2 regions of the Clostridium sp. BJN0001 genome follow, and region 2 is predicted to be linked to the other one. Evidence: predicted binding sites of a transcription regulator. Region 2 holds the regulator's gene; the other holds the start of a gene.
The links. Region 2 encodes CtsR, which represses protease genes until heat stress. Its sites were predicted from a motif close to AAGGTCAANNAAGGTCAAAT; they were not measured.
Positions count from the first base shown of each region.

Region 1: a site for CtsR is predicted at 6,991-7,010, ahead of clpB (ATP-dependent chaperone ClpB). Genes of this name have one in related genera too.

Region 1 covers NZ_CP094971.1:811,593-821,722, reverse strand. The annotation lists gene MTX53_RS03880 (serine hydrolase domain-containing protein) at 1-2,018, opposite strand, end outside; gene MTX53_RS03875 (ECF transporter S component) at 2,314-2,907, shown strand; gene MTX53_RS03870 (P1 family peptidase) at 2,921-3,883, shown strand; gene MTX53_RS03865 (alpha/beta-type small acid-soluble spore protein) at 4,021-4,206, shown strand; gene clpB (ATP-dependent chaperone ClpB) at 4,295-6,913, opposite strand; gene MTX53_RS03855 (transcriptional regulator) at 7,076-8,329, opposite strand; gene MTX53_RS03850 (helix-turn-helix transcriptional regulator) at 8,347-9,648, opposite strand; gene MTX53_RS03845 (YtxH domain-containing protein) at 9,808-9,984, opposite strand; gene MTX53_RS03840 (ribonuclease H family protein) at 10,041-10,130, opposite strand, start outside.
Region 2 covers NZ_CP094971.1:191,484-201,613, reverse strand. The annotation lists gene MTX53_RS00965 (ATP-dependent Clp protease ATP-binding subunit) at 1-1,985, opposite strand, end outside; gene MTX53_RS00960 (ATP--guanido phosphotransferase) at 2,011-3,027, opposite strand; gene MTX53_RS00955 (UvrB/UvrC motif-containing protein) at 3,011-3,586, opposite strand; gene MTX53_RS00950 (CtsR family transcriptional regulator) at 3,600-4,055, opposite strand; gene MTX53_RS00945 (MBL fold metallo-hydrolase) at 4,225-4,875, shown strand; gene MTX53_RS00940 (4Fe-4S binding protein) at 4,931-5,101, opposite strand; gene MTX53_RS00935 (stage 0 sporulation family protein) at 5,210-6,115, opposite strand; gene MTX53_RS00930 (DNA polymerase III subunit delta') at 6,119-7,048, opposite strand; gene MTX53_RS00925 (cyclic-di-AMP receptor) at 7,068-7,400, opposite strand; gene tmk (dTMP kinase) at 7,457-8,101, opposite strand; gene MTX53_RS00915 (sigma factor G inhibitor Gin) at 8,124-8,297, opposite strand; gene MTX53_RS00910 (M20 family peptidase) at 8,433-9,602, shown strand; gene MTX53_RS00905 (hypothetical protein) at 9,631-10,104, opposite strand.

The DNA of each region.
Region 1 (10,130 bases), 620 kb from region 2:
GTATTTATTCTTGAAATATAGCTTGCATTTTTGCACTGTCCAAGCTCATCATATAAGAAAAATGAACTATTTTCAGGAGTTTCAACTGTAAGCTCTTTTCCCTCTAATTTTTGAGGTACATTAAAATATTTTGTATACCCATTATCATTAATAGTTACACTATCTAAATACTGACTTAAATTATAAATTCCATTAGATGAAACATATAAATATGAATTTGAACTTAAATATTCAAGTGAATGATCCATATAGAAATTATAATCTGCCTGATCTCTTCCAAGTATAAATGGAATCTTTGCTATAGATACTGCATTATCTTTATCTATTATCTTATGTCCAACAGTATATCCTTTTAATGCATCATTATATGGTAATGAAGTTTTATTGAGTAATCTAACATAATTTTCCGAATCATATTTTTCATTTACAAGAAAATATGATTTACTGCTTCTCTTAAGCCATGCATTTTTAACATCATCTGATATATTATTTTCATCTACTTTTTGCATTGAATACTGATCTAATTTAAGTCTTCCTATATTTCCACAGTCCTGATCTGTAATAGATTCAACATATGTCTCTCCATTTTTTTCTTTTACAAATTTAATTTTTTCGTTTCCATCTTCTGATGTGAAATATCCATCGCTTGTATAATTGTATGAATATTTTAATCCAGGAACTGATGGACATGTAATTACAAGTTTATTATCTTCAATATCCACATTGCAGTTAGTTGTATTTAAATTGTAAAGTCCTTTATATGACTGCATTTCACTAGGTATTGAAACTGCATCTGATGAAGTAAAATCTTTTTCCTCTTTTATTTCAGATATTGTCCCTTTTTCTTTTAGATATTTTAAAATAATAGTAGATGCAAGCATTTCATCTGTTGTAGATGACGATCCTGATGATAAAACTGCGCATGATATATTATTATCCGGAAGGACTATAAATCCTGCATGATAATGATATGTGTCTCCTCCTTTACACAATGCTTTTATTCCATACTCATTGAATGGATTAAATTTTACACTGTCCCATCCTAAACCATAAGATAATATATTGTCATCACTGCTCTTAGGCCATGCTCCATTTAAACATTCTTCATTCTCCATCTTATTTAAAGTATCATCTGTTAAAACTTTATTTTCATTCATAAATATCTTTGAAAATCTGCATAAATCTTCAGCTGTAGAATAGATTCCTCCTGCTGCTGACATATTTAAATTATCATCTGGCAAATCATCATCGCTATTTCCTAAATATATCTTTGCAAGATTTTCTCTATCAAAATTATCATCAGGCATTTTAGTATTTAAAAGATTTAAATTATCTGAAAAATTTTCTTTTACATACTTATTAAATTTCATTCCTGATACTCTCTCAACAAGAATTTGAGCTAAAGTAAATCCATCATTACAATAAACAGAGAATTCTCCTGGATCTGCCTTAAGCCTCTGATTTTTTAATTCTGATAAAAACGAATTATATGAGCTTTGATCATTATCTCCATATAAAAGAGCATTATATAAAGTTCCACCCATAAGACCTGATGAATGATTAAGAAGCATTCTTACTGTTATTTTCTTATATCTTTCATCTTTCATCTGAAAATCCTTTATATAATCTGTAACGGGATTATCAAGATTTACTTTTCCATCCTGCATAAGCTTCATAACAGAAGCTGTCACAAACATCTTACTTACAGAACCTATTCCATACATAGTATTACTATCTATATCTTTTTTACCAAGAGAATTTTTACTAAATACTCCTGCATCATTTGAAATAATAATATTTCCTCCATCATAAAGAGCATACTGAAGACTTGTTGAATATTTATCATTAAAATCCTTCGCTAAATCCTTTATTTCGGAATCAAATTTTTCATAAGTATTACTCTGTGATATTTGATTTTCTAAACCAGTATATGTTTTTTCTGAAGCATATACCGCTGAAGATGACATACCTGATGCAAAAAATCCAGCAATAATTAACGCTATAATTTTCCTTTTCATATTAATTTACCCCCATAATCATGTATTGTTTTTCTTTTGTTTTTTCATAAGTAAGCTGATAGCATTAAAACATATCTATATTATACATCTAAAAGAATTATTAACCAATTGTTATATATCTTAATATTATCTTAAAAATTTTTTGATAAAATTTTAACGAAATTTATTGAAAAATTATATATACGTGCTAAAATATTGAGTGTCAGTATTCTTTTTAGAAACTGAACGGAAATTAAATATATATTTTTTCCGAATTATATCCATTATTAAGGAATAAGAACGGAGGTATTTTCTTATGGAAAATAGTAATTTAAAAACAAAATTCTCAGTAAAACAGATGACAATTGTAGGAATGTTGTCTGCTATCTCAATCTTTTTAGGCCTTACAGGGCTTGGTTTTATACCTCTTCCAGGTATGAAAGCAACTATAATGCATGTTCCTGTTATCATAGGAGCTATAGTTGAAGGTCCAATTGTCGGGTCTCTTGTCGGACTTGTATTTGGTCTCTTTTCAATGTATCAAGCTTTCACAGCACCATCACCAACCGCATTTGTATTTTGGAATCCAATAATTGCAGTGCTTCCAAGAATATTAATAGGTATTGTTTCTTATTATGTCTATAAAGGTGTTAAATTTTCAATAAAGAAAAAGTCAATTGCAATAGCATGCGCTGCTTTATGTGGAACTTTAACAAACACTGCTGGTGTACTCGGTTTTTCTTACTTAATCTATGCAGCAAAATATGCTGTAGCTTTAGGTCTTACTGCAGCTCAAGGAGGATACGCTATCTTTATGATTGGTGTAACAAACGGAATCCCAGAAGCTATAGTAAGTGTAATAATTTCAGTTCCAGTAGTTCTTACAATTTTAAAAATGAGAAATAGGTAATGAAGGTGTACTAATGAAAGAAATAAAAATCACCGATATTGAAGGAATAAAATTAGGACATGCCCAAGATGAAAAAGGTATAACAGGATGTACAGTTATTTTATGTGAAAATGGTGCAACTGGCGGTGTTGAAGTTCGTGGAGGTTCTCCAGGAACACGTGAAACAGACCTTTTAAATCCAGTTGAAATGGTTCAAAAAATACACGCTGTTGTACTCTCTGGCGGAAGTGCATTTGGACTTGATGCTGCAAGCGGAGTTATGAATTATCTTGAAAATAAAAATGTTGGATTTGATGTTTCAGTTGCAAAAGTTCCAATTGTCTGTGAAGCTGTTTTATTTGATCTTATAATTGGAAGCCCCAAAATACGACCCGATTTCAAAATGGGCAAAAAAGCATGTATTAATGCTGAAACTTTTAAAGATACGATAAACGGTAACATTGGTGCAGGATATGGTGCAACTGTTGGAAAATATTTAGGTCCTTCTTATTCAATGAAAGGCGGTCTTGGAACATATGCAGTTAAATGCGGAAATCTAGAAGTTGGAGCTGTAGTTTCAGTAAACTGTCTTGGAGATGTTGTAGATCCTAAAAACCTTGAGTTTATAGCAGGAGCTTTTGATAGAAAAAAATCTGAATTTTTAAATACAGAAAAATTAATAATCGAAAATCTTGAAAATCCTAAAGATCCTTTTAAAGGCAATACAACCATTGGTGCAATTATAACTAATGCATACTTTACAAAAGCTCAGGCAAATAAAGTTGCATCTATGGCTCATAATGGCTATGGAAGAACAATGCGTCCAGCTCATACTATGTTTGATGGCGACACAATTTTTACTATGGCAACTAATAAAGTACAAGCAGATACAACAACTGTTGGAATGCTTGCTGCTAGAGTAATGGAAAAAGCTGTTATAAACGCTGTTAAGAGCGCTTCTTCACTTGATGGATATCTTGCTTTTAAAGATTTATAATTATTCCAATATTGGTCAATAATTAAATATATTCCTCCACTTTCATAGATTATATTTTTGCGATTTGCACAATATAATACTGCAAGGTGGAAATAACACCTCGCAAAAATTTACTAAAATCAGAGGAGGAATATGTTATGGCAAATTCATCATTAGTACCTGAAGCAAAACAAGGATTATCAAAATTCAAAAATGAAATAGCAAGTGAAATGGGTGTCCCATTTACTGACTATAACGGAAATCTTTCTTCTAAACAATGCGGAAGCGTTGGAGGAGAAATGGTTAAAAGAATGGTACAGCAATACGAATCTGGCATAAAATAATATTTCTCGCGAGATGTACCATTAAGTAAATTGAAAGCCGTTCTTAAATCTAATAATTTAAGAACGGCTTTCTTCTTTTATTTTTATTTTAATTTTCAGCTTCTACAAGCTCTGGAAGAATTTCTATTTCTCCATTATTCTCTTGAACTTTAACTTTTGAACCATAATATAAATCACCTTTTATTATCATTTTAGCTAATGTGTTTTCTATTACGTTTTGGATATATCTTCTAAGTGGTCTTGCACCATATATAGGATCATATCCTTCTTTTGCCATAAGTGTCTTTGCTCCATCTGTAACTTCTATTTTAATATTCTTCTCTTGAAGTCTTGTTGAAACTTCCTTAATAAATATATCTATTATCTTCTTGATTCCGCTTTCTGTAAGAGGTTTAAACATTATGATGTCATCAACTCTGTTTAAAAATTCTGGTTTAAATCTAGCTTTAAGATCATTCATTACCATTTTTCTTATTTCAGGTTCTACAGAATCTTCACTCTTATTTTCAAGTAAATGTCCACTTCCTATATTTGATGTCATAATTATAATTGTATTTTTAAAATCAACTGTATTTCCTTTATTGTCTGTAAGTCTACCATCATCAAGTATCTGAAGGAAAATATTAAATACATCAGGATGAGCTTTTTCAATTTCATCAAATAGTATTACGCTATATGGATGTCTTCTTACAGCTTCAGTAAGCTGACCACCTTCATCATATCCTACATATCCTGGAGGTGCTCCAACAAGTCTTGATACTGAATGTTTCTCCATATATTCAGACATATCAATTCTTACTATATTCTCTTCAGAATCAAATAAATTTCTTGCAAGAGTCTTAGCAAGTTCTGTCTTACCAACTCCTGTAGGTCCAAGGAATATAAATGAACCTATTGGTCTATTTATATCTTTAAGTCCTGCTCTTGCTCTTAGTATTGCATTTGTAACAGAAGTTACTGCTTCGCTCTGTCCAATAACTCTCTTTTCCATCTGGTCTTCAAGTTTTAAAAGCTTTTCTCTTTCGCCTTCCATTAAATTGCTTACAGGTATTCCAGTCCATTTTGAAAGCACTTCTGAGATTTCTTGTTCTGTAACTTCTTCTTTTAAAAGAGCACCTTCATAATTATTTTTAAGTTCCTCTTCTTTTTTCTTTATCTCTTCTTCGATTTTAGGTATTTTGCTATATTGAATTTCTGCTACTTTATTGTAATCAAAATTTCTCTGTGCAGTTTCAATTTCTCCTCTTGCCTCATCAAGTCTGCTCTTTAAATCTTTAATAAATTTAATCTGCTCTTTTTCTTTTGTATATTTAGCTGTCATTTCATCATTTTTTTCTTTTAATTCAGCGAGTTCTTTTTCTAAAGCTTTAAGTCTTTTCTTTGAGCCTTCATCTTTTTCTTTAACTAAAGCCTCTTTTTCAATTTCGCCTTTAAATATTTTTCTTCTGATTTCATCAAGTTCTGTAGGTACTGAATCTATTTCAGACCTTATCATTGCACCAGCTTCATCAATTAAATCAATTGCCTTATCTGGAAGAAATCTTCCTTGAATATATCTATTTGAAAGCTTTGCAGCTGCAACTATAGCAGTATCATGAATTCTTACACCATGATGTATCTCAAACCTTTCTTTAAGACCTCTTAATATTGCAATTGTATCTTCAACTGTTGGTTCATCAACAATTACTGTCTGAAATCTTCTTTCAAGTGCCTTATCTTTTTCAATATATTTTCTATATTCATCAAAAGTTGTAGCACCTATGCAGTGAAGTTCTCCTCTTGCAAGTAGAGGTTTTATAAGATTTCCTGCATCCATTGCACCATCAGTTTTTCCTGCTCCTACAATTGTATGAATTTCATCTATAAATAAAAGTATTTTTCCTTCACTAGACTGAACTTCTTTAAGTACAGCTTTAAGTCTTTCCTCAAATTCTCCTCTGTACTTTGCTCCTGCAATTAGTGAACCCATATCAAGTGAAAATACTATTTTATCCTTTAACCCTTCTGGAACATCGCCTCTTACTATTCTCTCTGCAAGTCCTTCTATAATTGCTGTTTTACCAACACCAGGCTGACCAATTAGTACAGGATTATTTTTTGTTCTTCTTGATAGAATTCTTATAGTTCTTCTTATTTCCTCATCTCGACCTATTACTGGATCAAGCTTATGCTTTTTAGCTAATGAAGTAAGATTTGTTCCATATTTTAAAAGTGCATCATATGTTCCTTCTGGATCTTGACTTTCAACCTTCTGGCTTCCTCGTACATCACGAAGAACTTTTAAAAATAAATCTTTTGTTACATTATACTGATTTAATATCTTTAAAACATCAGTATTAGAATGAGCATCCATTATTGCAAGCATAAGATGCTCAACGCTTATATATGAGTCTTCAAATTTCTTTGCAATTTCTTCTGCTTTATTTAAAACCTCATCTACTTTTCTTGTAATATATACTCCCTGAGTATCGGCTCCATTTCCTGTTACCTTAACCATATTATCAAGAGTATCATTTACAGATTTTTTCATCTGCTCAACATTTACGCCCATTTTAGTAAATATATTAGGAACAAGTCCATCTTCTTGATTTATAAGACTGCTAAAAAGATGAATTAAATCAATCTGCTGAGACTTATATTTTACAGCAATGCTATTTGCATCACTTAAAGCCTGTTGTACTCTTAATGTCATTTTATCAACATTCATAAATGTTCCCTCCTTAAAGCTTAATCTCTTAAGCATTCATTCTTTATTATTTCTTTATCTGAAATTATAATACCATAAAGGTCAAAGAAAGTCAAAGATAAATTTTCTATTTTATTTATGCAAAATAAAAAAGGTAGAAAACATAATTTTCCACCTTTTTGTTTATATAGTAAATGTTAGATTAAAGTATTTTAAAGAATCTTTTACATTTCCCATCTTATAATATAATTCTCCAAGATCAAGATATCTCTTTTTTCGCTGTTCTCTATTTCCAAATTTCATCAAAATATCTAATGATAAATTCATGTATTTTTCTGCCTTTTCATACTTTTTAAGATTCTCTAAAGCTCTACTCTTTAGATAATAAATGTTTTCTATAAGTTCTCTATTTTGTGTAATTATTATATCGTCAATTGTGGTTTCAATTATGTCATATGCCATATTATATTCTTTATATTTTAAACATAATTTTATAAAATCAAAATTAAATGGAATTGTTTCTTCACTCTTTAAGTCTTTTAAAATGTCTCTTGCTTCATTTATTTCTATAACTGCTTGATCATTTAGATATGATATAAAGTAATATTTCGCATAATTAAGTTTTGAATATATTATGCTAATTTTGTCATTCTTTATATAACTATATGATTTTTCTTTAAACTTTAATGATTCATCACTATTAAGAAGTATGCATAATTCTGAATATTTCTGATAAATTCTAGTTTTAAGAATTGTATTTTCAAGTTTCTCAACATCATTTATAATCGGTTTTAATATAGAAAATGCCGTTTCATATTTTGAAAGATTCTGATAACATACAGCTTTTTTATAGCTTATATCTATTTCTGATACAAAATCAAGTTTATAAGAATTTTTCTCACATAATTCATCTATTTTTTCATAATAAATTATTGCGTCTTTATACTCTTCAGTTTCTATTAAAAATTCTCCCATATCATTATAATAAATAAAAGTACTCTCATTTGAATTATTCTTCTGATATAAATTATAATATCCTGAAATTATGACTTGAACATTTTTTATCATATTGTTTTCTATGTAATATTTAAAAAGCATATGCATCAGCTCAAATGCAAGATCATAATACTTATACTTTATCGCATAATCATAATTATCTTTTAGTTCAGATTCTAAATTAAGATTAAATTTAAAATTCTTCTTATATTCTTCTATATTACTTTTTATCTGATCATATGAGTCCTGAATCAAATAATCATAATCAATTTCTAATTTTTGAGATATATATTTTAATATATCTTTATCTGCTTTAACCTTATCGTTCTCTATACAACTCATCTTAGCTATTGAAATTTTTGTCCCACATAATTTCTTAAGCGTTATATTTTTGAAGATTCTTATTCTCCTTATCTTTTCTCCCACTGAATAAATATCCATCTTTTGCACCCTATTCCCTAATCATGTTCTTTTATAATATTATAATATTTAATGCCATTTTCTAAATAAGTTTTAGCTTTTTCTTCATCTTCTCTGTCAATATAATGCTTTCCAATTCTCATAGACAACTCGAAAGCTTCATTTATCTTATCATTTTCTTCAGCATATCCTAAACATTCAATTAATCCGTGAATGTTATCATAATTTCCATTTATATTGTCAATAGTCTGACGCATAACTTCACACTTTATATTAAGCTCAATATCATCTTTACTAAGATGTGACTCAATTTCATCTAATATTTCACTAGATTTATCTATATCTTTTATGCTTAAATACGCTTTTGCAATTTCAATAAGATTATTATTCTTTTCTTTATAATTTTCACAGTAGTTATTGCTATATTTTTTAGATACTTCAAGATGTTTTATAGATTCATCTATATCACTTACCATATAAAATAGTCTTCCAAGAGTGCTTTCTATTTTATAAAGACTCTTTTCATCATCAATTTTTTTAGTAATTAAAAGTGCCTTTTCTGCAAGATTAGAAGCTTTTTGTAAGTCTCCTTTTTCACTAAATTCTTCTGCAAGGTTAAATAATCTTTTTATATGTCCTTTATAGTCATATAATTCTTTAAGCTTTTCATTTGCTATATAAGCATATTTTGAAGATAGCCTTAAATCCTCTAAATAAAAATATACTCGTGCTATCTCGTCTTTTATTCTTATCTCAAGTAGTTTGTCCATTATTACATTATCATCATATACTTTTTCTGATTGTTTAAGATAGTTTAAAGCTAAATTAAAAGCCTTTGTTTTAACTGCAATATCTGATAAATTTAAAAAAGTATATATGATATTTTTATACTTTTTATTACGTATAAATATAGCATTAGCTGATAAATAATACTTCTCAGCAACATCATATTTTCCACTTTCTAAAGCTAATTCAGCTTTTACATTGTAAAGTTCAGCTTTTATATAATCAATAGAATATTTTTCTGCATATTGAAACGATTTATCAATATATGTATATGCTTTATCGTATTCTTTATCTAAAGCGCAAATTTTCGACATTCTTAAATAGAATATACATATCTTTTCTGCTTGACTTTGTTCGGATTCGACAAGATATTGCACACTTGTCTTTAATTCTTTTGCCAAATACTCCAACAAATCAACAGAAGGATTTGACTTTCCACACTCTATTAAACTTATCTGACCTGGCGTTATCCTTTTCTTTGCAAGATCTTTTAATGTCATGTTTAATTGTTTTCTTCTTTGCTTTATCTTTTCCCCTAATGTTAATATATCCATATATAATTTTTCCTTTTTCTATCTTTCTACAAATTTCTATAGTTATATTATAACATAATTTTCATAAATGTTACATATCATCACAAATTTTCACAAGTATAAATATGCATAAATAAGAAAGGCTTCTGCATAAAAATACACAGAAGCTTTTCTTTTATTTTAAGAATTAAACCAGTCAGACATATTGTCATAAGTGTTTTCAGCACTATCTTTCATTTTTCTTGCCATTCTTCTCATGTTTCTTTGAGTCTTTTTGTCCATTGTTGGCATAAGCATAAGTGCCATACTAGTTCCAACCATCATTCCAATAGTCATACCTTTAACAAATTTACACATAAAAATGCACCTCTTTTAATATTTTGTCTTACTTATGTTGTGCACTTTCTATATTTTTATTCTATATATTTTTTCTCAGATAATAAATAAAATATAAATTCTTCCTTTTCTTTACTTTTCATCTTTTTTATCATCCTCTGAGCCTT
Region 2 (10,130 bases):
GTCATTATTATAATAGTATTTTTGAAACTTACCATTTTACCTTTACCATCTGTAAGTCTTCCATCATCCATAATCTGAAGGAGTATATTGAATATATCTGAATGTGCTTTTTCTATTTCATCAAGAAGAACAATCGAATATGGTTTTCTTCTTACTGCTTCTGTGAGCTGTCCGCCTTCATCATATCCTACGTATCCAGGAGGCGCCCCTATAAGTTTTGCAACAGAATGACTCTCCATATATTCTGACATATCAATTCTTATTATATTATCTTCGCTGCCAAACATTGCTTCTGCAAGTGCTTTTGAAAGTTCTGTCTTTCCAACACCTGTAGGTCCTAGGAATATAAAACTTCCAATTGGTCTTGATGGATCTTTTATTCCTACTCTTGCTCTTCTTACTGCTCTTGATATAGACTCTACAGCTTCATCCTGTCCTATAACTCTCTTGTGAAGAATTTCTTCAAGTTTTAAAAGTTTCTCACTTTCTTTTTCTGTTAACTTTTGAACAGGTATTCCAGTCCAGTTTGACACAACAGAAGCTATGCTGTCTTCTGTAACCATAAGTGTTTTTGCTTGATTTTTTGTATTCCATTCCTTTTTTAAATCTGCAAGCTTTTGCTTTAAATTATTCTGTTTATCTCTAAGAGCTGCTGCCTTTTCAAAATCCTGCATATTAACAGCTTCTTCTTTTTCTTTAGAAATATCTATTATAGATTCTTCTATGTTTTTAAGATCAGGAGGCATTGTAAGATTTTTTATTCTTACCATAGCACACCCTTCATCAATAAGGTCAATTGCCTTATCTGGCATAAATCTATCTTGAATATATCTTTCTGATAAATCAACAGCTGTCTTTAAAGACTCTTCTGTAATCTTTACTTTATGATGTTCTTCATATTTTTCTTTTAATCCTCTAAGAATTTCTAATGTCTCTTCCTTTGTAGGCTCCCCTACCATGACCTGTTGAAATCTTCTTTCAAGTGCTGGATCTTTTTCTATATATTTTCTATATTCTTCAATTGTTGTTGCTCCTATGCACTGAATTTCTCCTCTTGCAAGAGCAGGTTTTAATATATTAGATGCATCTATAGCACCTTCTGCATTTCCAGCTCCAATTATAGTATGGATTTCATCAATAAATATTATTATATCTTTATTCTTTATGAGTTCATCCATTATTTTTTTAAGTCTTTCTTCGAACTCTCCTCTGTATTTTGCTCCTGCTATAATTGACGTCATATCAAGGGATATTACTCTTTTATTCCTCAAACTTTCAGGAATATCTCCCTGAACTATTCTCTGTGCGAGTCCTTCAACGACTGCTGTTTTTCCAACTCCAGCCTCTCCAATTAAACACGGATTATTTTTTATTCTTCTAAGAAGTATTTCAAGTACTCTTTCATTCTCCTTTTCTCTACCAATAACCGGATCAAGCATTTCTTTCTCTGCCATATCAGTTAAATCGCATCCATATTTATCTAAAAGAGGAGTATTATCTTTCTTTTTGCTGTCAGAGTTTTCTAAATCTTCTTCTTTATCTTCATAATTCTTAGACAAAAAGATGTGCAATTCATCAATAGCCTCATAAAAATCAAATTGAAGATTCTTTAAAATTGTATATCCCATTCCTTCATTCTGCTTAAACAAAGCTAAAAGAATATGTTCTGGGCTTACAAAATTGTGTTTCAATTTTTTAGCTTCACCATAGCTTTCATCTAATAATCTTTTTGTTCTTGGTGTGAGAAGAATGCTGTCTTGGCTACTCATTATCTCCCCATATCCAAGATACTTCTCGATCATTTCTCGAATATTCTCTATTGTAACGCCATATTTATTTAAAAGTTTTGCAGAATAACCTTTTTCCCTCAAAATTCCAATAAGTATATGTTCAGTACCTACATATCCATGCTTAAAAGCTTCAGACTCCTCTTCTGCTTTAAGTATTACATCTCGTGCTCTCTCGGTTAATCTACTTTCCTCCATATAAATACCTCCTTGTTTATAATAATTATATGAGCATTTTTTTTACAATCTGCGCTCTTTCATAATTCATTCTTCTTTTATCAAGTTTTTCATCAAAATTGCTTTGAACAGACTTATCATCTGTACTTAGAAGAATTTTATTAATCTTGCTTTTATCTATATCCAAAAGAGAAACTTCTACACCAAATCTTACTGCAGATAAAAGTTTTACTGTTTCTTCTTCTTCAAGCATAATAGCGCTTGAAAGAACTGCATATGCACGCATTATTTTATCTTGCAGTTCATACTTCGTCTTCAAAAAAAGTTCTTCACGCATTGTCTGCTCCAGTGCCAAAATCTCAATAATGCTCTCTTTTAAATTACCTATTATATCATTTTCTTTTATTCCTAATGTATATCTATTAGAAATCTCAAATAAATCTCCATATGGCTTATTATCCTTTTGATATTTACTTCTAAATATTATTCCTTTTCTTACAAGTGAATTTTTTATTTCTGATGTCTTTTTGTTTAAAACAATACATGGCAGATGCATAAGAGCAGATATATGCATTCCAGTTCCAACATCATTAGCAGAAGCAGTTAAATATCCAAGTTTTGAATCAAAAGCATATGAATAATCTCTTTCAATAATATTATCAATATTATCTGCATTATTATAAATTTCTTCAAAATTTAATCCAGCTGTCGCAATCTGAATTTTTACATTATCTTGTTCATTTAAAATTATGCTTAAAGTTTCATCTTCATTTACTATAATTGATGTTTTTTCTCTATTTCTTAAAGAATTTTCTGTGATAATCTGTTTTCTTAAATATTCATCTATTTTATAAGGATCTTCAGTTGAAAGATCTACTAATTGAAAATCCTGATTTTGAAAATTATTATTTATAGTACAATATACATTATTGACTATTTTCTTACATTCTAAACTATTCATTTTAGTTGGAAAAGAGTTTTTTTCAAAATTTCTAGAAAGTGTCACTTTACTATTTAAAATCAGACTTCTTGTATCTCCATTAAAATCAATCCAATTTTCCATCCTGATCATCCTCTCTTTGACCTAAACTTTCATCTAACTGTACTTGTTTTATAATTGCTGTTTCAAGTTCTTTTATCTCATCACGTACAACAGCTGCTTTTTCATATTCTTCTGATACTACATATTCCTGCATTTTCTTTCTAAGCTGCTGAAGATTTTCTCTTCTTGAAATTGTTTTTTTAGCATATTTGGGGACTTTGCCTATATGTGATGTACCTCTTTGTTTATTAATTTCAGATTCAATTTCGTTTTTAAATACTCTATAACAAGTGCTGCATCCAAGCTTTTTCGTATTTTTGTATTCATCATACGTAAGTCCACACTTAGGACATATAAGAGTCCTGCTTTCAGGCATACTCTCTTTGCTGCTGCCAGATATAAATCCTGTTAGAATATTAGATAAAGGAGAGCCTTCTCCTGATATCATTGCATCTAATGAAGGTATCCCATAAATTTCTTTTGCACATTCTTCACAAAGCCATGTTTCCTGTTTCTTTCCATTTACTATTTTAACTATATTTATTCTAGCTTCTCTTTTTTTGCATTTTTCACATAACATTTCTATCCCACCTTTACGATAAAATTACCATTATCATTCCTTTTAGTATGTCTGCACGCACTTTGTTTCTGTCTCCAGCATTGCAGAGGCTTCTATCATTTATTGCTATCTTCATAATATTATATTCATTTTCTTTAATAATTTGAGATTCAAGAAGACTATTAAGAATTGCAAGTCCATTATGATACGTTATGGTATCGCCTATGCTCTCACTTATTATCTTCTCACGTTCATTTGAATTATCATATTCAAGTTGCTTTATTGCAATGTGTCCTCCTCCACCTCTTTTACTTTCTATAAGATATCCTTTATCATAACTGAATCTTGTAGTAAGAACATAATTAATCTGAGATGGTGCACACTGAAATTGGTCAGCAAGCTCATTTCTTTGAATGAAAACAGTGTTCTCATTACTTTCATTAAACATCTCTTTTATAAATTCTTCAATAATATCTGAAAGTCTTGCCATAATATTAACCACCTATCATTTTTGTTTTTGACTTACTTTGACCTTTGTTATATTATACTACATTTTTTATAATCTTTAAATATTATATTCAATTATACTTAATTCTTGATTATTTTCAAGAACTATTGTTAATACTATTAATAAATAAAATTAAAGTACGAGGTGCTATATGCAGATTACATGGTATGGGCATTCATGTTTTTTAATAAAAAATTTATATGGTAAAAGAATCCTCATAGATCCATTTCCTCCTGAACCTAATTATAATTATTTATATCCAAAATGTGATCTAATAACCATAAGTCATAATCATATTTATAATTCATATATAAACGAAATAAATAAAACAACAAAAATAATAAACCAGCCTGAAACTTTTTCTAACAGTTTTTGTGAAATTTCAGGATACAGTACATATCACGATCAAAATAACGGATTAAAGAGAGGTTCAGTTATTATTTATAAATATACTATTGATAACATAACTTTATGTCATTTGAGTGATACTGGCTGCATTCCAAATGAAAAAATACTTAAAAGTATTAAAAATACTGATATTCTTTTTATTCCAATAGGCGGTCAGTTTACTCTTGATGGTTTTAAAGCTTCTATTCTGTGCAGCATTATAAATGCTAAATTTATAATTCCTATGAATTATAAAACAGAAATAGGTCCTTCATTTTTAAATCCAATAAAGGATTTTATAATAAATATGAAAAATATAAAAAAAATAAACTCAAATTCAGTAGATATTACTTTTGAAGACATAAAATCTTTATCTGAACCTGTAGTTCTTCTATTTAATATTAATAAAAAGTAAAAGCACAGGAATTTATCCTGTGCTTCACATAGAAATATTTCATATTTCTGCTATACTATGCCTGTTCTGGTGCTCCAACTGGACAAGTAGTAGCGCATGTTCCACAATCAATACAAGCATCTGCATCAATAACGTATTGAGTATCTCCTTGGCTGATTGCTCCTACTGGACATTCTGCAGCACATGAACCACAGCTTATACATGAATCATTAATCTTATATGCCATTCTAAAAACACCTCCTAAAATTTATATTTAACCATTCCTATTTTATCATGTATTTCAATATTTTTAAAGCCTAAATACTATTAAAATTTTAAATAATAAAATTTATGTTTATTCGTTTTTAATAAGTTGTTTTATAAGTTTTTTATCTTCTTCACTATCAACCTCAAGCTTTATTTTTGAATCAGCTACCTGATCTTCATATTTGCCTGATACAAGCTCTATATCTTTTAAACTATATTCCTTTAATAGTTCTTCATTTTTTACAGTTATTTTAACTTTAACTTGTTCTTTAACAATTGAATTTGAAACTACCTGACCTGTTCCATCTGGAGTCTTTACTATTGAGTCTACCCTTGGCATCTTTTTTCTTATGCTTTCATATGTACTTTGTTCATAATTTAAGCAACACATAAGTCTTCCACAGATACCTGATATTTTAGTAGGATTTAATGATAGATTCTGTTCTTTCGCCATCTTTATGGATACTGATGCAAAATCTCCTAAAAATAATGAGCAGCACATTCTCCTTCCACATGGTCCTATTCCTCCTACCATCTTGGCTTCGTCTCGTACTCCTATCTGTCTTAACTCAATTCTTGTCTTGAATATTGTAGCAAGATCTTTTACAAGTTCTCTAAAATCTATTCTACCATCTGCTGTAAAATAAAAAATAACTTTATGATTATCAAATGTATATTCAACATCAATAAGTTTCATCAAAAGCTTATGTTGCTTTATTTTCTTTATACATATCTCCATTGCATCTTTTTCTTTTGCTATGTTTTCCTTATGTTTTTTGAAATCATTTTTATCAGCTATTCTCATAACACATTTCAAAGATGCTACTATAGATGATTCATCAATTTCCTTTTGGCCAATAACGCATTCACCAAATTCTACTCCTCTAGCTGTCTCTACTATTACATTGTCTCCTTTTTTCACATCTAAGTGATTTGGACTAAAGTAATAAATTTTTCCAACTTTTTTAAATCGTACTCCAATTACTTTTACCATTAATTATACCTCCGCAAATTTAATAAACAGTACATTTAACGTAACTAAATAATTTGTATTATTCTTAAAATTATCCCTTGCTTGTTCTATACTTTTTAAAATTCCATTCATCTTTTTTAATGATATTTTTCTCGAAATATCTTTTATACTATCAAACTTATCAGAATTAATTAGTAAATCATCATCATTTACTTCTTTACAAAATATTATATCTCGTGAAAAACTCAATACAATATCTAATAATTCCATTTTCTTATCATTGAGTTCTTCTATTTTCTTCGTATAAACAACTGCGAAATCATTTTTCTTTTGTATTATGTCATAAAACATATCTATTGTAAAATCTCTAAGTATTTTTAAATTATTATCATTTAGAAACCTATCAACTTTTCCAGGCACACCCATGCTATATGCTATTGCCGCTTTTTTCTCAGAGATTTCAGTTTCTTTATACATTATATTAATATATTCTTGAATATCACTTTTTGAAAGAGGAGTTAATTTATAAATCTCACATCGTGACTTTATTGTATCTAAAATGCTCTCTAGTGAATCAGTAAGCAAAATAAGGAAAATTCCATATGGCGGCTCTTCAATTGTTTTTAATAACGCATTCTGTGCTTCTACTGTCATAAGCTCACATTTATATAAAATAATAACTTTTCTATCGCCTTCATAAGGCTTTTTATTTGTTTCTTCAAGCACACTTCTAACATTAGAGACTCCAAAAGATTTAGATTTTGGATAATATTTAATTAAATCTGCACATTCTTCCACATCACGATTTAAGATAGCCGATGCCATTTTCGTAGCAATAATGCTCTTTCCTATACCATCAACCCCTGTTATAAGAGCAGCATGAGAAAAAGAATCTGTCTGCTTTCTTATATTTATAAGTTCTATAATGGATTTATGACCAATTATTTCCCTCAATATTCTAATCTCCTAAAAATCATATTTTTATAAACTGATCTACATCTAATATAAATATTGTAGCTCCACCTACATTTATTTGCACAGGATATTGATTCATAAATGCCCCTTCATTTGATGAAAGCGAAGAAGGAGTTATCATCATTTCCTTTCTTTCTTTACATATATCTTTTATTATTTTAAGAACATTTTTAACCTCGTCCTCTTTAACACCAGTCATAAGTGTAGTATTTCCAGATTTTAAAAATCCTCCTGTTGTAGAAAGCTTAGTAACTCTATAATTTTCATCTGTTAATGTTTCAATAACATCGCTTGCATCATCATCCTGAACTATAGCTATTATTAATTTCATAAATTACGCCCCTTAAATATAAATTTCATTTATACTATTTTACCATAAAATAAAAGCTATTTTCTATCTTTAAATAATTTAGATTCTATTATACCTTTTATTTCTGATACTATTTCTAAAGGCGACTTCGAAGCGTCTATTTTTACCATTCTGTCTTTATTATTCTGATAAATAATATCGTAGCCTTGTCTTACTTTTTTATGAAATTCAATTTTTTCTAAGTCAAGTCTATTTACTTCTCTTTCAGAGTTAGATTTTATCCTGCTTAATCCTTCTTTTGGATCAATATCAAATAATATTGATATATCAGGCATAAAACTTCCTATTGCAAATTTATTTATATTATAAACTTCCGCTATTCCTATATTTCTTGCAAAACCCTGATACGCAAGAGAAGAATCTATAAATCGATCACATAAAACAATTTTTCCCATCTTAAGTGCTGGAATTATTTTTTCTACTAAATGCTGCCTTCTTGCAGCTGCATATAAAAGAGCTTCTGTTTTAGGATCCATTAAAGTATTATTTTTATCTAAAATAATATTTCTTATACTTTCTGAAATTTTTATCCCTCCAGGTTCTCTCGTAACAATAACATCATATCCTTGCTCTTGACTAAGCCACTTTTCAACTTTTTCAATGGCAGTAGTTTTTCCTGAACCTTCTCCACCTTCAAAAACTATAAAAAAACCATTACTCATATAAATATTACCTCATTTTCTTTTAGTTATATAAAATCACTTTTATTTTATCTTTATTTTTATCGTAGCCATCATCATATGGCGTTTTAGAAATTAAATCTTTCTCACAATCTCTACAGATAAAATCTCCATTTATTATTATACCATTACTTTTTTTCTTTCTACATATAAAACATAAATTACCAGTCTTTTTCATATTCTAATTCCCACCATCCTTTACTAATCTTACATAATATATTATTACCATAAAAAAATACTTTAATCTAAAAAAGCATAAATTCTTAAAAAATGGAGAAAATAATTTTAAACATTCTATTCTGGGAGGCAAATTATGAGGCAAGAAATAATATCATTTTTGACAACTTGTGGTGATGATATAAAAGACTTATGTAAATTTTTATATAATAATCCTGAACACAGCTACAAGGAAGAAAAATCATGTAACTATATATGCTCTCTTTTAGAGAAATATAATTTTAATATAAAAAAGAATTATTTAGATATTGATAATTCTTTTGTTGCAACGAAGGGAAATGGTCATCCTAAAATATGTTTTCTCTGTGAATATGACGCAGTAGATAATATGGGACACATTACAGGCCATAATATGCTTACTTCAATCTCTCTGCTTGCTACTTTAACTCTTGGATATAGCATTGAAAATATAATAAAGAATGGTTCTGTAATACTAATTGGATGTCCTGGAGAATATTTAGGAGGTACTAAAGAAGTCCTTGCAAAACAAGGTGTATTTGATGATATAGATGTTGTAATGGCTGTTCATCCAGATGTTGAAACATGTGAAAGTGGTTCATGTTCTGCAATTATACCTTTATCAGTAAAATTTAAAAGTGATTGTGGTTTAAGCTTTATGAATAAAAATAAATATACTTCATTAGATGCTATTTTACTTCTTTTAACAACAGTAAAATCTTTAGAAAAAACTTATCCAAAAGGTCTTGAAATAAACACAATTTTATCAAATGGAGGATATACTCCACTTCTGCTTCCATGCAGTGCAGAAGCAAAATTCTATATTCGTGCCAAAGACACAGAAAGCGCAGAATATGGTAATAATCTTATAAGAAAAATAAGTACATTTATATCATCTATAACAAATCTGAGATCAGAATTTTCTCTATATGAATGTCCGAATGAAGAGCTTATAAGCAATAGGACTTTAAATCGTCTATTTAGTCATAATCTTAAGCAAAGTGGCATTATAGACATTAAACCTCCTAAAGATATTTATGCAGGGCTAAGTATAGGTACAGTAAGTCATAAAGTTCCATGTATTCATCCATATATAGGTATTATAGAAGATAATAGTACTGTAAAATATGGAAGCTTAGATTTTGCTAAAAGTACAATAACCGATTTTGCTTTTGAAAGATGTAATAGAGCAGCTCTTGCACTTGTATGCACATCAATAGATTTGATAGAAAATAAGAATCTTTTATCGGAAGTTGAAACAGAATTTTATAATACAATAAAAAAATAAGAGTGCATTAAATGCACTCTTATTTGTATTATTTTATTTTGTCAATCTTTATGTATTTTAATAGTTCTGTGCTTGGTGTAAATTCAAAGCTATAATATCCATTATTGCTTTCATATACACAGTAGTATCTTTTATTTCTATCAAGTAAAAAAGAATATTTACCTTTATTTTTTGCTGAAAACTTTTTGCACGATGAAATATCTGTACCAACATAAATTATATCTGAAAAATTTATGCTCTCAATATTTTTTTGTTTATTACAAAATACTCTATTTATGATGAGTTTATTAGCAATAACAGCATATTTATAATATATTCGTGATTTCAAAGTTTCAAATATAATTAAAACTGAAATCATAAAGTATATAGTAATCTTGAGCATAGTAACATGTGTAAATTTAAGATAGCATACTCCCTCATATACGTAAAGTAAGGCAACAATTACAAATAAAACTGCAACAACTACAGGAGTTGTTTTTCTAGTAACTATTTCTTTATGCACTATCGTATCCCCCAACTATTTCTTTC